2 regions of the Paenibacillus sp. FSL H7-0350 genome follow, and region 1 is predicted to be linked to the other one. Evidence: riboswitches for the same ligand, from Rfam matches in the RefSeq annotation. Region 1 holds a riboswitch; the other holds the start of a gene.
What was found. A riboswitch is a leader RNA that binds a small molecule or an ion and turns the genes downstream of it on or off. The one in region 1 is predicted to bind S-adenosylmethionine.
Positions count from the first base shown of each region.

Region 2: it holds a riboswitch for S-adenosylmethionine, as region 1 does, so the genes downstream of both, NYE24_RS13980 (methionine ABC transporter ATP-binding protein) here and metA (homoserine O-succinyltransferase) in region 1, are expected to answer to the same signal.

Region 1 is NZ_CP151972.1:6,603,251-6,610,627, reverse strand. Features, by position in the region: gene NYE24_RS29665 (bifunctional 2',3'-cyclic-nucleotide 2'-phosphodiesterase/3'-nucleotidase) at 1-1,228, opposite strand, end outside; gene NYE24_RS29660 (HAD-IA family hydrolase) at 1,548-2,249, shown strand; gene mqnC (cyclic dehypoxanthinyl futalosine synthase) at 2,345-3,481, opposite strand; gene NYE24_RS29650 (aminotransferase class I/II-fold pyridoxal phosphate-dependent enzyme) at 3,712-4,878, opposite strand; gene metA (homoserine O-succinyltransferase) at 4,926-5,843, opposite strand; SAM riboswitch class I at 5,960-6,091, opposite strand; gene corA (magnesium/cobalt transporter CorA) at 6,519-7,377, shown strand, end outside.
Region 2 is NZ_CP151972.1:3,062,007-3,069,383, reverse strand. Features, by position in the region: gene NYE24_RS14005 (polysaccharide biosynthesis protein) at 1-767, shown strand, start outside; gene NYE24_RS14000 (thioredoxin family protein) at 854-1,198, shown strand; gene NYE24_RS13995 (COX15/CtaA family protein) at 1,284-2,219, shown strand; gene NYE24_RS13990 (UbiD family decarboxylase) at 2,281-4,053, shown strand; gene NYE24_RS13985 (Cthe_2314 family HEPN domain-containing protein) at 4,080-4,826, shown strand; SAM riboswitch class I at 4,918-5,053, shown strand; gene NYE24_RS13980 (methionine ABC transporter ATP-binding protein) at 5,156-6,172, shown strand; gene NYE24_RS13975 (methionine ABC transporter permease) at 6,172-6,840, shown strand; gene NYE24_RS13970 (MetQ/NlpA family ABC transporter substrate-binding protein) at 6,899-7,377, shown strand, end outside.

The DNA of each region.
Region 1 (7,377 bases):
AATCAATCGTAGCTTGATGTGCCGTTCCTGCAAGATCTTCAATAGCGGTGTCAATGGCTGCGCCAGCAATAGAGCGCGTAGAAGCCTTGGAAGCTGTTTTGTCTACTTTCCAGCCATTCGTACCATCGGGTACGATTTTCAAATCGATAAGACCTAGGTAACCCCCGCCATAGCCCGCTTGTACTGCCGGAGTCCCATTGATATGACCATTGACGTTATCTACCTTAGCTACATCATTATTGTAAGGTTTCTTGGTGGACGGATCTTTGAAGGAAGCATCCAGCGCGCTGTCAACGCCGTTCGTCGGGAATACCTTGTGGGTATGCGAGAAGGTAATGGCATCAATGCCCTCAACCTTGCTCAGCAGGTTAATGACATTCTCTGCACCTGTTCCTTCTGCAGCAGCAGCGTCGAACCCGGAATGAGTCATGGCGACGATAACATCCGCACCATCCTTCTGCATTTCAGGAACGAACTTCTTGGCCGTTTCCACAATATCTTCGGCAATAACGTTATTCTCCAGGTTTACCTTGTCCCACTCCATAATCTGCGGAGTAACCAGACCCAGGAGGCCGACTCTAATGGTAACGGTGTTTCCTTTGCTATCCTTTACCACTTTATCAATGATTTGATAAGGTTCAAATGTATTTTTACCGTCTAACTTATTATAAATATTTGCATTGATATAAGGGAATTTCGCACCCGTAGACTCTTTATAAGTTGCACTGCTCACATTGCCTTTAACGGTCCGGTCCAGATAATCCAAACCATAATTGAATTCATGATTGCCGAAGGTTGCTGCATCATAACCCATGAGATTCATAGCTGCGATTATCGGATGAATCTGGTCTTCGCTAGTCTTGAAGTCAGACACTTGGGCCATATACGTTCCAAGTGGTGTTCCTTGAATTAAATCGCCATTGTCCAGCAAAAGGTTGTATTTCCCCTCTGCGTCATTGCGTGCAGCCTTTACTAAGGTTGAAGTACGGTCCAGACCTACAGTCGCGGAGGCGGCACCCTTGAAATAGTCCCATCCATATACGTTCGTATGAACATCAGTGGTGCTCATCAAGCGTAAATTAATGGTTCCCGGATTAATCACCGGAGAAGCCTCAGCCTTTCCTGCCGCCAGCACAGGAACATTGAATACTCCGCCCAGCATCTGTGCTGCCAGAACTGTGGTAGCCAATAAAGAAGCTATCGGCTTGTTCCATCTTCTCTCTCCCATAAATCTAATTGCCTCCCTGTAATTGCTATATTGTTCTACTACTGCCCGAAAGATTGTATCATAGCCCTACCTATGAATCTATCAAATTGCATTAACTCTTATAAGTTGTTGTGTAAAATCTCACATTAATTCAGCGATTTTTGTAAAAAATAACGATATCATTTTACAATTAAGTGAAGAATTAAGTGAAGAAAACGATAAAAAGCCAATTCAATTAGATTCCGCCTGTTGGACAAGTTAAATAGGAAATAAAAACAGATTAATTACTCTTTTATTAATAGATTTTTACAATATTATAGGATTCATAGGGGGAGTTTACATGATTATACAAAAACCTGTACATGGTATATTTCTCGACCTTGGCTGGACGATTTTCCGCCCTGCAACAGGTGACTGGAGGATAACATTAAAAGCGTTGGAATACATAAATCCACAGATTCTAGGTTCCATACCACAAGAACAATTGAATACAGCAATTTCAAAAGCAAATGAGCACCTCAAAAATGAAGTTTACAAAACTGAAGATGAGGAGCTTGAAAGGTATACAAATTACTATAAAACAATGGCTGAACGGTTACCTGAAATGCACCTTACCAACGAACAAGCTGAAATCATTGCCCATGATAGAGTGTATAACGATGCTAATTATGTGTTTTTTGATCATACCAAACAAATCATTGAAAGCCTGAGCGCAAAGTATAAGATTGGAGTTATTTCAGATACCGACCCGTCGGTCAAAAGAGTTCTTAAAAATGCCGGTATGTATAATTTTTTTGATAATATGACACTTAGTTTTGAACTTGGAGAAAACAAACCTAATCCCGGCATGTTCAGCCATGCACTTGATGCGATGCATTTGCCGGCAACTGAAACAGTATTTATCGATGATTATGAACAGAACTTAGATTGCGCATCAGCACTGGGGATACAATCAGTATTAGTCCTATCAAGACCCAATTCTCAAGCAAGCACAAAATATCTAAACATCAAAAAGCTAGCCGATTTATTATTGTATTTATAAAAATGGAACAAGCATTGCAGTTGAGCAACAAAAATAACGGAGTAAAAACTACATTTGTAGTTTAACTCCGTTATTTTTGTTTTCTTTATTTCATTCTAGTTCTGCATAATAAAATCATTGTCAATCTTCGCATTCGCATCCTCGAACGTACGCAGAATGTCATAACGCGTGTTGCGCTGCGCCGGAATCTTGCCGGCTTCGCGGATGAGCTGGGTGATCGACTCGATGTTGACCTTGTAGGTCGCACCCGCCGAGGAGACTACGTTCTCCTCGATCATTGTGCTTCCGAAGTCATTGCATCCGTATTGCAGGGAGAGCTTGCCTACTTCAGGCCCCATCGTTACCCAGGAGGATTGGAAGTTCTTGATATTGTCCAGCACCAGACGGCTGATGGCTACGGTCTTGAGGTACTCCTCCGGGGTCTGGCGGTCCAGCTTCAGGTTCGTATTATCCGGCTGGAAGGTCCAGGAGATGAACGCCAGGAAGCCTTCAGAATCATATTTATTCGCAATGCATTCGTCCTGGGCTTCACGGACACGCAGCAGATGCAGCGCACGTTCTTCCATACTCTCGCCCAGACCGATCACCATCGTGGCCGTTGTATTCATGCCGATCCGGTGTGCGGTCTGCATGACGTCCATCCACTCGCGCCAGGAGCCCTTGAGGCGGCTGATCTTGCGGCGGGTACGGTCATCGAGAATCTCAGCACCGCCGCCGGGCAGGGAATCGAGGCCTGCGGCATGAATCTCACGCATGACCTGTTCCAGCGGCAGGCCGGAGACCTCAACCATTTTCATAATTTCCGCAGGTGAGAAGGAATGCATTGTAATCTCCGGGAACCGCTGCTTGATGCCGCGCAGAATATCCGTATAGTAGCTGAACGGCAGATTCGGATTCGTACCGCCCTGCATCAGAATTTCGGTTCCGTTCACGCTCATGGTCTCCGCAATCTTCTGATAGATTGTCTCATCGGGAAGCACATAGCCTTCCTCCGAACCGGGTCTGCGGTAAAAAGCGCAGAATCGGCAATATACATCACATACATTGGTGTAGTTAATGTTACGGCCAATGACGAATGTTGTCACTGGCTCCGGGTGCCAGCGCTTCATAATAATATCTGCGGCAGCGCCCATTTTCTCAATTTCATTGCTCTCGAACAACGTGACCGTATCTTCCAACTGAAGACGTTCACCCTTCAGTGCCTTATCCAGTATAAGATCGACTGCACTCACTGTTGACGGCCTCCTCTTCATCTATGAAGTCTATGAGATAAATACAATTTGAAATAAAAATAGTCCGTTCTCCCATCGTATCACAATCGGCTGTTCTTGAAAAATGTTTCGCTGCGCAGAACCGGTAATTGACCTTGTCCCAGGCAAAATTAAACAGCAGCACCCGAAGGCACTGCTGCTTGTACGTTCTGCGAATCCCTCATGCCGGGCCAGGTCCGGGGCGCATCGCCTTATTCCAGCTCGCTCCGGGCGGCCTCCAGGGCCTGTCCGAGATCCGCAATCAGATCATCTACATGCTCTATGCCGACAGAGAAGCGCAGCAGTCGGTCATCCACGCCTACAGCATCGCGGATTTCAGCCGGAATATCGGCATGAGTCTGTATCGCCGGATAGGTCATCAGCGATTCGACACCGCCCAGACTCTCGGCGAAGGCGATTAGCTTGATATGGCGGAGCAGCGGCTCCACATAGCTGGCCTCTTTTACCTTGAAGGAGAAGATCCCGGTGTTGCCGGAGGACTGGCGGTTCTGAATGGCATAGCCCGGATGGTCCGGCAGACCCGGATGGAAGACCTCGGCAATAGCCGGATGCTTCTGCAGATAACGGGCGATGGCCAGGGCATTGCTCTCATGCCGCTCCATGCGCAGCGCCAGGGTCTTCATACCCTTCATCAGCTGATAGCTGTCATTCGGCGCGAGAACCGCTCCCAGAGAGTTATGCAGGACGGCCATTTCAGCAGACAATTCTGCGCCCTTGGTCACAATCAGCCCAGCCAGCACATCGTTATGCCCGCCCAGATACTTAGTCGCACTGTGAACCACGATATCTGCTCCAAGCTCCAGCGGGCGCTGGAAGAACGGAGTCAGCAGCGTATTATCTACAATCGTGAGCAGCCCGTGACGGCGGGCCCAGGTACATACGGCTTCGACATCCGTAATCATCATCAGCGGATTGGTCGGCGTCTCAATGAATACGGCTTTTGTCCCCGGCTGGCGGGCCGCTTCCAGTCCATCCAGATCGTTCGTATCTACATAGGAGGCACTGATGCCGTATTTGGAGAGAATCCGTTCCAGCAACCGGTAGGTTCCGCCGTACAGGTCGAGCGACACAATGAGATGGTCCCCTTGTCCAAACAAGGTGAACACCGTAGTCAGCGCAGCCATACCGGAAGCGCAGGCGAAGCCGGCATCCCCGGATTCCAGGGCCGCTGCCGCTTCTTCGAGGACAGAGCGGGTAGGATTTTTGGTGCGGATGTAGTCAAAGCCTGTGCTCTGCCCAAGTCTAGGGTGACGGAAAGCCGTCGCATGATAAATCGGGTAATTAATGGCCCCGGTGGCGGGGTCCTCCATCGAACCAATCTGTGCCAGTCTGCTCTCAATTCTCAGTTTCTCATCCATCTCCATTGCCTCCTGATTAATTACTTCTATTAAGAATAAGTCAACCCTTAGATAAATGCCCCGATATCGTAAGGAGTCTCCTGGTATACATAGTAATTGAGCCAATTAGCGAATAATAAGTTGGCATGGGCGCGCCAGACTGCCGGCGGAGTACGCGTCGGATCATCCTTGGGATAATAGTGCTTCGGCAAGGCAACCTCCAGCCCTTTTGCGATATCCCGGTCATACTCCCATTTCAGCGAGAAGGGATCATATTCCGAATGTCCGGTAACAAAAATCTGCTTCCCGTCATGCGTAGCCACCAGGTACACCCCGGCTTCCTCGGATTCTGCCAGAATCTGCAGCTCCGGGTTCCGCTCAATATCTTCACGGGAGACATCGGTATGGCGGGAATGCGGAACATGGAACACTTCATCGAAGCCGCGCAGCAGCTTGACATTATTATGGCTCATCGTATGCGGAAACACTCCGAAGCATTTGTCCGGCAGACTCACCTTGCGCACACCAAAGTGATGATACAGTCCTGCCTGTGCCGCCCAACAGATGTGCATGGTCGAGGTTACATTCTGTTTGCTCCACTCAAAAATCACTTTCAGCTCTTCCCAGTAGTTGACATCCTCGAATTCAAGTTGTTCTACGGGAGCGCCCGTTACAATCAAGCCGTCGAACCGGCGGTGGCTGATCTCATCAAAGGTTTTGTAAAAGCTCTTCAAATGCTCAGCCGAAGTATTCTTCGACGTATGGGAGCTGGGATGCAGCAGAACAACATCCACCTGAAGCGGGGAATTCCCGATAAGGCGCAGCAGCTGGGTCTCAGTAGTTTCTTTGGTAGGCATCAGATTCAAGATGGCGATCCGCAGCGGACGGATATCCTGATGGAAGGCCTGGCTTTCATCCATTACAAAAATATTCTCACCGGATAACACTTCTTTGGCCGGCAGGCTGTCGGGAATTTTGATAGGCATTGCTGTTCACTCCTTAACTGAAATGGGGTTCCACTTGGTGGTTAATCCTGAGGCAGGGTAGCGAAAAAAGACCTTTCCCGGGCGAGAAAGGTCATATCATGCAGTCATATGCGCCTCTCTCATCTGCCAGAGAACTTCCGCCGGACGAATAACGCCCTGCAAAGCTTCCGCAAGAATTAGCACCGTGCGCTCACACGCCGGTTGCCGGGTTTCATCGGGCTAGTCCCTCCACCTGCTCTTGATAAGATTTAGCTGTATTCAGTTGAATAACCTTAAGCATCCGAAAGATGCTTTTTCTTAAATTTCACTTTAAATCATGAACCTCCTTTTCGTCAAGTCCATACAATGCTGAAGGGGCCTTATGACAGAAAACAATTTCTCTTGTAAGACCCATATCCCGGCGTTATACTAGACAAGTGTTTCAACCAAAATAAACGGCGAAAAGAAGAGGTGAGAGAACAATGGAAGGCGACCCGGGCTCGCGAATATGCGTGCAGAATGAACAACCACACAGGATTAACATCAGCTTGCCGGCGGCGGGAGCCCTTTTTCTTCATGCTCTCGGACCATCTTTTGGCCTTCATCCATGATTGTACCACCGGCCAAGCTGATTTTTTCCGTGTGCTGAAATTAGCATACCCCTGGAGAAGACCAGGGACATAAGGAGTGAATCAGATGAAAATCCGGCTGGTGAATGCAGGGGTTTTTACGCCTATTGACAATATTGAAGAAACTTTAACCGCCCCTGCCGAAGGGTTCTACTGGATTGATGCCGATGTGGAGGACCTTGTAGAGCTTCAGCCTATATACGGACTGCATGATCTGGCTGTGGAAGACTGTCTTAGTGAAGAGGATCAGCGTCCGAAGCTGGAGATTTATGAGAGTCATTATTTCATCGTGGTGAACAGCATCCGGTTCGATGATGAGGAAATTTTCCTCCGTGCGCTTAACGTATTCCTTGGCAGACATTATATTATTACCGTTACGAAGCAGAAGATCCATGAGCTTCGTGTCCTGAAGCCCGTACTGTGGGAGCAGGAGGTCAGTACGCCTGACCGCTTCCTGTATCTGCTGATCGACCTCGTTGTCGACAACTTCTTCTCGGTCGGTGACCGGATTGAAGCGCGGATCGAGAAGCTGGAGGAAGACATCCTCATGCATACCAAGAAATCGCATCTGAGCGAGATCATTGGTCTGCGCAGTGAGATTCTCTGGCTGAAGAAGATGCTCGGCCCGCAGAAGGAAGTTATCAACACGCTCAACAAAAAGGATCTTCGCCTGATCGACGATCAGCTGCAGAAGTATTTCAGCGATATCTATGAGAATGCGGTCAAGATCTCTGAAACCTTCGAAACGTACCGCGATCTCATGGGCAACTTACGCGAAGCTTATCAGTCCAGTATTGCGAACCGTGCCAATGAAATCATGCGTGTATTTACGGCAATTACCACCATATTCATGCCGCTGACCGTGATTACCGGGATCTACGGCATGAACTTTGACAATATCCCGGAGATCCACACCGAGTACGGCT
Region 2 (7,377 bases), 3.5 Mb from region 1:
AGAGTGTGGCCGGGATTCCTCCGGTATTGTCGATCGCCCTAAGTGCATCGCTGATTCCGATAATATCTGCCGCCTTCGCACGCAAAGATGAACAGCACCTGCAGCGTCAGGTCACACTCGCCATGCGGGTGTCTATTCTGACCGGCACACCGGTTGTACTCTCTCTGGTCGTGGCGGCGTATTCCGTTAATGGCCTGCTGTTCAAAACACTGGATGGCAGCGGCATTGTGGCGATGCTGACACTCGGTACTATTTTCCAGATTACGATGATGACCACTAACTCCATCCTGCTTGGAATGGGCAAATCGCGGATATCGATGTATTACGTGCTTGTGGGTATCCTCGTGAAGTTCGGCTCCAATTTCCTGTTCAGCCAGTGGTTTGGCATTTATGGTATTATCGGTTCTACGGCACTGTGCTTCATAGTGATTACACTGCTTAATCTGCGGATGCTCAAAAAAATCGTCCCCTTCACTATTCTCGGCAAACGCTGGGGAGGCTTCTTCATTGCGGTCCTGGCTTCGGGGGGAATTGGTTATGGCCTTAATGAAGCAGGTATATTGATGACGCAGCTGATGCCGGCCCGCCTGGCCTTCCTGATTACCTGTCTGGTGGTTGGAGCGGCAGTGGTGATTGTCTATCTGGTTCTCCTGATTATTCTGGGCGTACTCAGCAGCCAGGAGGTTGCCGGTTATCCCCGTCCGCTCCGCAAGGTGCTGGGTCCTTTGATGAAATTGCAGCGGGCCCGTGTACGTTCCGGTGAATAATGATGTTTGACTTATTCCTTACATTTTGATTCACTTAAAGAGCAAGCTTCGTGTGGAACTTTCTGATAGAAGGGAATGGTCAATTGATGGACAAAATCAGCTCCCCTGCCCAGTTTCAGGTAGCAATTCAGTCTCCGCGCCTGACGGTGGCAGTCTTCAAGGCAGATTGGTGTGTGGATTGTAAATTCATTGATCCGTTCATGCCGGATGTGCAGCAGAAATATGCAGAGCGTCTTACCCTGGTGGAAGTGGATGTCGATGCTGTAGGCGATGTCAGCCAGGAACAGAATATACTGGGCATTCCAAGCTTTGTCGCGTACACCGATGGACGGGAACTGGTCCGGTTCGTGAACAAGCTCCGCAAGTCCCGGGAAGAAATCGAGAAGTTCCTTGATACGGCGCTGGACGTTTATCTCAGCATTCACAAGTAATTACGCAGCACCGCTTTCGCCCAATTCGAGCAGAAGCGGTGCTTTTTTCTTATAAACTCATTCCTATACAATACGGGTGATACTATTGACGACACTTCAATTAAAATGGCTCAGCTATCTGACCTGTCTCATTATGTTCATGGCGCTGTTTGGCGGGGTTGTGGTGACGAAGACCGGCTCGGGACTGGAATGCGGGAATGAGTGGCCGCTGTGCCACGGGAAGCTGATTCCTGCCTACACCATCGGCTCTCTGATTGAATATACCCACCGTTTGTTCAGCGGCCTGGCGGGCCTGTTATCACTGGCTTCCATGGTTGCCTTCTGGCGTTATGCCAGGCACCGCAAGGATCTGCTGGCCTACGCCCTGCTGACCCTGATCTTCGTCATCGTTCAAGGCGGGATGGGAGCGCTTGCAGTAGTGAAGTCGCAGTCAGCTGCAGTCATGGCCCTGCATATGGGCTTCTCGCTGATCGCCTTCGCCGGTTCGCTGATGCTGGCGCTTGGGACCCGGCGGGCATTCTCCCCTGGAGCGGAACTCAGCACAGGAAGTCCCAAAGTCCGCCCGGCCTTCCGCAACTTAACCTGGGTTACTGCAGTATATTCATATATCGTTGTCTATATAGGGGCCTATGTAAGCCACACCAGCTCCCAGGGCGGGTGCTCCGGCTGGCCGCTGTGCAACGGACAATGGATTCCGGAGATGAGCGGCGGAGTAGGGATCGTATTTGTGCACCGGATTGCGGCGGCGATTCTTTTCCTGCTGACGGCTATGCTTGGGCATCTGGCCTTCTGGAAGTATAAGGAGCTGCCGGAGCTGAGGGCTCTGGGAGTAGCGGCAGTTCTGCTATGCCTGATGCAGGTATTCAGCGGAGCGGCTGTGGTATACACACTGAATAATGAGAAATTGTACATATTTGCTGCGATGTCTCATATTGTGCTGATCTCCGGACTCTTCGGGGTTCTGTGCTACATGAGTGTAAGGGTCTGGCAGTTAAGCGGAGCTGGCAGAGGCAGCAAGTGATAAGCATAAGGCAACGGTGGACGGGATAAGCATAACGTCCTGTTTGAGGAGGAAGGCTATAGTGCGATACGGTAATTTACGACAATGGATCGAGCAACTCCGCAGGGATAAGGATCTGGCAGTGATAGATACGCCTGTTGATCCTTATCTGGAGCTTGCCGAAATTCACCGCCGGGTGGTGCAGGAGGAAGGCCCGGCACTGCTGTTCACGAACGTGCAAGGAACACCGTTCCCGGTCGCTACGAATCTATTCGGTTCAGTCCGGCGCGTCAACAAAGCCTTTGGGACAAGACCGGAGCAGCTGCTGAAGTCGCTGACAACGGCGATGGAGCAGCTGATCCCGCCTTCCGCCGCCGGCTTATGGCGGGAGAAGACGGTGCTGCTTGAGCTGCTGAGGGCAGGGACCAAGAACATACCGCAAGGAGAGGCTCCTGTGCTCGGCGTCTGCAGCAGCAGTGATCCGCTTAAGGAGCTGCCCCGGATCACAGCCTGGCCTAAGGATGGCGGGGCATTCCTCACGCTTCCTCTGGTCTATACGGAGAATATCACCAACCCTAAGGATCATAACCTCGGAATGTACCGGATTCAGATGTATGACGACAGTACCACAGGCATTCACTGGCAGATTCACAAGGGCGGCGGCTTTCATCACTCGCAGGCAGAGCATCTCGGGGAGACCCTGCCGGTGTCTGTCTTCATCGGCGGGCCGCCGGCCCTGATTGCTGCGGCAGTGGCTCCGGTCCCGGAACGGATTCCGGAGCTGCTGCTAGCCTCGCTGATGCTGGGTGGCAAGCTTCCCATGGTGCAGGACCCCTTGGGCGGGCACCGGATTCCGGCAGAGGCCGAGTTCTCCATCCGGGGACGCGTGTCTCCGCTGGAGCGGAGAGCGGAAGGCCCGTATGGGAGCCAGTCCGGCTACTATTCCATGCAGCATGATTTCCCGGTCATGCATGTTCAGCGCATGTGGCACCGCAAGGATGCCATCTACCCGGCGACCATCACCGGCAAGCCGCGCCAGGAGGATTATTACCTGAAGGATTATTTGCAACGGCTGCTCGCTCCGGCCTATCCTCTGCTGATCCCTTCGGTCAAAGCGCTATGGTCCTATTCCGAATCCGGTTCGCAATCATTGACCTCAGCGGTCGTGAGGGAGAGCTATCCGCGTGAGTATATGGTGTCAGCGTTTCGTATCTTAGGGGAAGGCCAGCTCTCCTTAACCAAATTCCTTCTGCTAACTAATGTGCAGGTAGAGCTTACCGACTTTCCCAAGTTGCTGGAAACGGTGCTTGAGCGCTTCAATCCGCAATTGGATCTGACGATCTTTGCCAATACCTCCATGGATACGCTGGATTATACTGGACGCAAGCTGAACCATGGCAGTAAGGCTGTGATGGCGGGCATCGGCAGCCCGGTCCGTCAGCTGCCAAAGACCTATACAGAGGGGCTGCTCCCATCAATCACCGCCGCTGTGCCTTATTGCGGAGGATGTTTAGCCGTTTCCGGTGCATCCTATGAAGAGGACCCGGAGCTGCCGGAACGGCTGGTGGCTGCCTTCAAGGAGAGGGAGACCGACTGGCCTTTGATTGTGCTGGTCGATCAGGCGGAAGAGGCGGTAAGCACGCAGACCTCATTCCTGTGGTCTGTATTCACCCGCTTCAATCCAGCGGACGATATTTATTCGGCGGCTGGGGTACAACGGGGCAGTGTCAGCTATACGCTGCCGATCATTATAGATGCCCGGATGAAGCCGGGATACCCGGAGGAGCTGGCTCCGAGCGAGGATATTGCGAAGCGGGTAGACCGCAATTGGAATCATTATTTTCCTCTAGCGTAGAAGTGAACTTTAAGGAGGGTCAAAATATGCTGCGGACATTACTGGGAGAGCCGCCCCGCGTGAACAGCGGTGTGCTGGCTGAAGCTATGGAATCCATGGCGAAGGCTGCCTCCATGCTGCGCAAGGAGATGGCGGCACATGAAGACCATGACCATGAATACCGCAAGCTGGAAATCTGGACACGGGGCTTGATCTCCTCTCTGGATGAGCTGGAGCAGAGCTGGTTCGCAGCCGCCTTTTTCCGGAAGTCAGTAATAGCCGGTTATATGGATGATATGTCGTCCACCGAGCAGGGGGAGTACGCCAGATATGTGTATTTCTACAAGGATGGCTTCATCCGTGTCTTCTCGCTGCTGGACAAGCTGGGCACGGTGCTGAACAATCTGTACAATCTCAATACAGGCAAGGTGAAAACGCATTTCTCCTACTTTACGGTGCTGAGGCAATTTCAGCTGCTTCATGCGCATCATCCGCTGGCGGACGAACTGGAGCGGATCAGGAATTCCTACCGGGAGCCGGTGGAGAATCTGCGCAAGCGGCGGAATGCCGAGATCCATTACATGAACGCGGAGATGACCGACGATCTCTGGCAGCGTCACCAGGGATTGCATGATAAGATCCGTCTGGAGGATCTGGACAGCCATCTGGAGGATTTGAAGCAGAGTCTGGAGATGGTATGCCAATCACTGGCAGCCGCATACAAGTACGGGAATGCGCAATGGCACAAGAAATTAGCGGTCCCAGGCCCGAAATCCGGGCATGCCCGTTCGTAAAAACTTACCTTTGACAAAAAACTCGAAACTGAATATACTTAGGCATACATTAACTTCTGACATGATACGGAATATATAACTTCATACTATTATCTTATCGAGAGCGGCGGAGGGATAGGCCCGATGAAGCCCGGCAACCGGTTTGAATACAGCTTTACGCTGTACCCAAATGTCATGGTGCTAATTCCTACAATGCCGCCGGTTTTGGGGTATTTGGCAGATGAGAAGGCATTGTCATTATACACACAGGGCCTCTTGCGATCTGCATGGATCGTAGGGGGTCTTTTTATTGCAATGATGGAAGCTAGAACAGAAGGGGGACGCAGCGGTTGATAGAATTGAAGGATATAACCAAGGTGTACGGCAAAGGCAGTAAGCAGGCAACTGCACTCTCTGCGCTGAGCCTGTCGATTAAGAAGGGTGAAATCTTCGGGGTGATCGGTCACTCCGGGGCCGGCAAAAGCACGCTGATCCGCTGCATTAATCTGCTCGAGCGCCCGACTGCGGGCGAGGTGTGGGTGGACGGTGTGGAGCTTACAGCGCTTAGCCAGAGACAGCTGCAAGAGCAGCGGCGCAAGATCGGGATGATTTTTCAGCATTTCAATCTGCTCTCATCGGCTACAGTCTATGATAATATCGCATTTCCACTGCGGCTGATCGGAGCCGGAAGGAATGAGATTGAACAAAAGGTTAAAGATCTGCTCGCCCTGGTTGGACTGGAGGAGCACTGGAATAAGTACCCGGCTCAGCTATCCGGCGGACAGAAGCAGCGTGTCGGGATCGCCCGGGCGTTGGCGAGTGATCCGGACGTTCTGTTATGCGATGAAGCGACCTCGGCGCTTGATCCGCAGACGACAGACTCCATTCTTCGCCTGCTGATGGATATCAACAGCAAATTCCATCTGACCATCGTGCTGATTACCCATGAGATGCATGTGATTCAGAGCATCTGCGACCGTGTTGCCGTGATCCATGGAGGCGGTATTGTGGAGCAGGGTGAAGTGGCCGAGGTATTTCTGAAGCCGAAGCATGAGGTTACCAGGGAATTCATCCGCAGTGAGACCCAGTCGGATGGACCGCTCCGGCAAGCAATTGATGCTGTGCACCCAGGCTACACGAAGTCGGTCAAAATCACTTTTCTCGGGCAAAAGACTTACGGATCCACGCTCTCACAGGTGGTTCAAGGAACCGGGGTTCACTTCGCCATTCTCCATGGCACGATCTCAACGATCAAGGATGTTCCTTACGGGCAGCTGATTGTACGGTTCGAAGGACCTGCCGATGCGGTTGAAGCCACGCTTACGGAGTTAGTAGCGCAAGGTCTTGATGTGGAGGTGATTTCCTGATGGGCGGACTGGATTTTAATAAGATTGATTGGGCAGAAATGCTCGATGCAACGGTGGCTACACTTAACATGGTAGTTATTTCAGGATTATTCACAATTATCCTTGGTTTACCGCTCGGAATTATGCTATATTTATGGGGGAGATCAAATAACACTATTATCAGAGCTGTTTACTCGGCATTATCATTTATCGTAAATATCCTGCGTTCCGTTCCGTTTATCATTCTCATGGTGGCCCTGATTCCGCTCAGCAAGATCATTATGGGCACCTCCATCGGTGTGCGCGGAACCATTCTGGCACTGGTGGTCGGTGCGGCTCCCTTTTTCGCCAGACTGGTGGAAACGGCGCTGCGGGAGGTTGACCGGGGAATTATTGAAGCAGCGCAGGGCATGGGGGCATCCACCGGGCAGATCGTGATGCGCGTCTTGCTGCCGGAGGCTCGTCCGGGCTTGCTTGCCGGAATAACCATTACTTTAGTGACCCTTGTCTCTTATACTGCCATGGCGGGATTTATTGGCGGCGGCGGTCTGGGGGATCTGGCGATCCGTTACGGCTATTACCGTTATATGAAGGAAGTTATGATTATCGCAGTGGCACTGATAGTAATACTCGTCCAACTGCTGCAAATGGCCGGTGACCGGCTGGTAAGACATTTTACACGGAAATAAGGTACGTCCACATATAGCCTTATTCAATAAAACATATGGATTAGAGGGGGATTTACAGATGAAAAAAGTACTGCTTACATTCTTCAGCCTGACCTTGGTATTGGTGCTTGCCGCTTGCGGAAACAACAAGGCCAATAACACCACGAATTCTGCTGCTACAGAACCGACTACAGAGCCTGCTGCGGACCCGGTAACCCTGGTGATTGGTGCTTCTCCTGTACCGCATGCGGAAATCCTCAAAGCGATTGCCCCACTGCTTGAAGCCCAAGGCATTAAGCTGGAAATTAAAGAATTCACAGATTATATTCTTCCCAATACACAGCTTGCCGAGAAGCAGCTCGATGCGAACTTCTTCCAGCACAAGCCTTACCTGGATGATCAGAACGCCAAGAACGGCACAGATCTCGTATCTGTAACTGCTGTTCATGTAGAGCCATTTGGCGCTTATTCCAAAAAAATCAAATCGGTCGACGAATTGGCAGAGGGTGCAAAGGTTGCAATTCCGAATGATGCAACGAACGGCGGACGCGCCTTGAT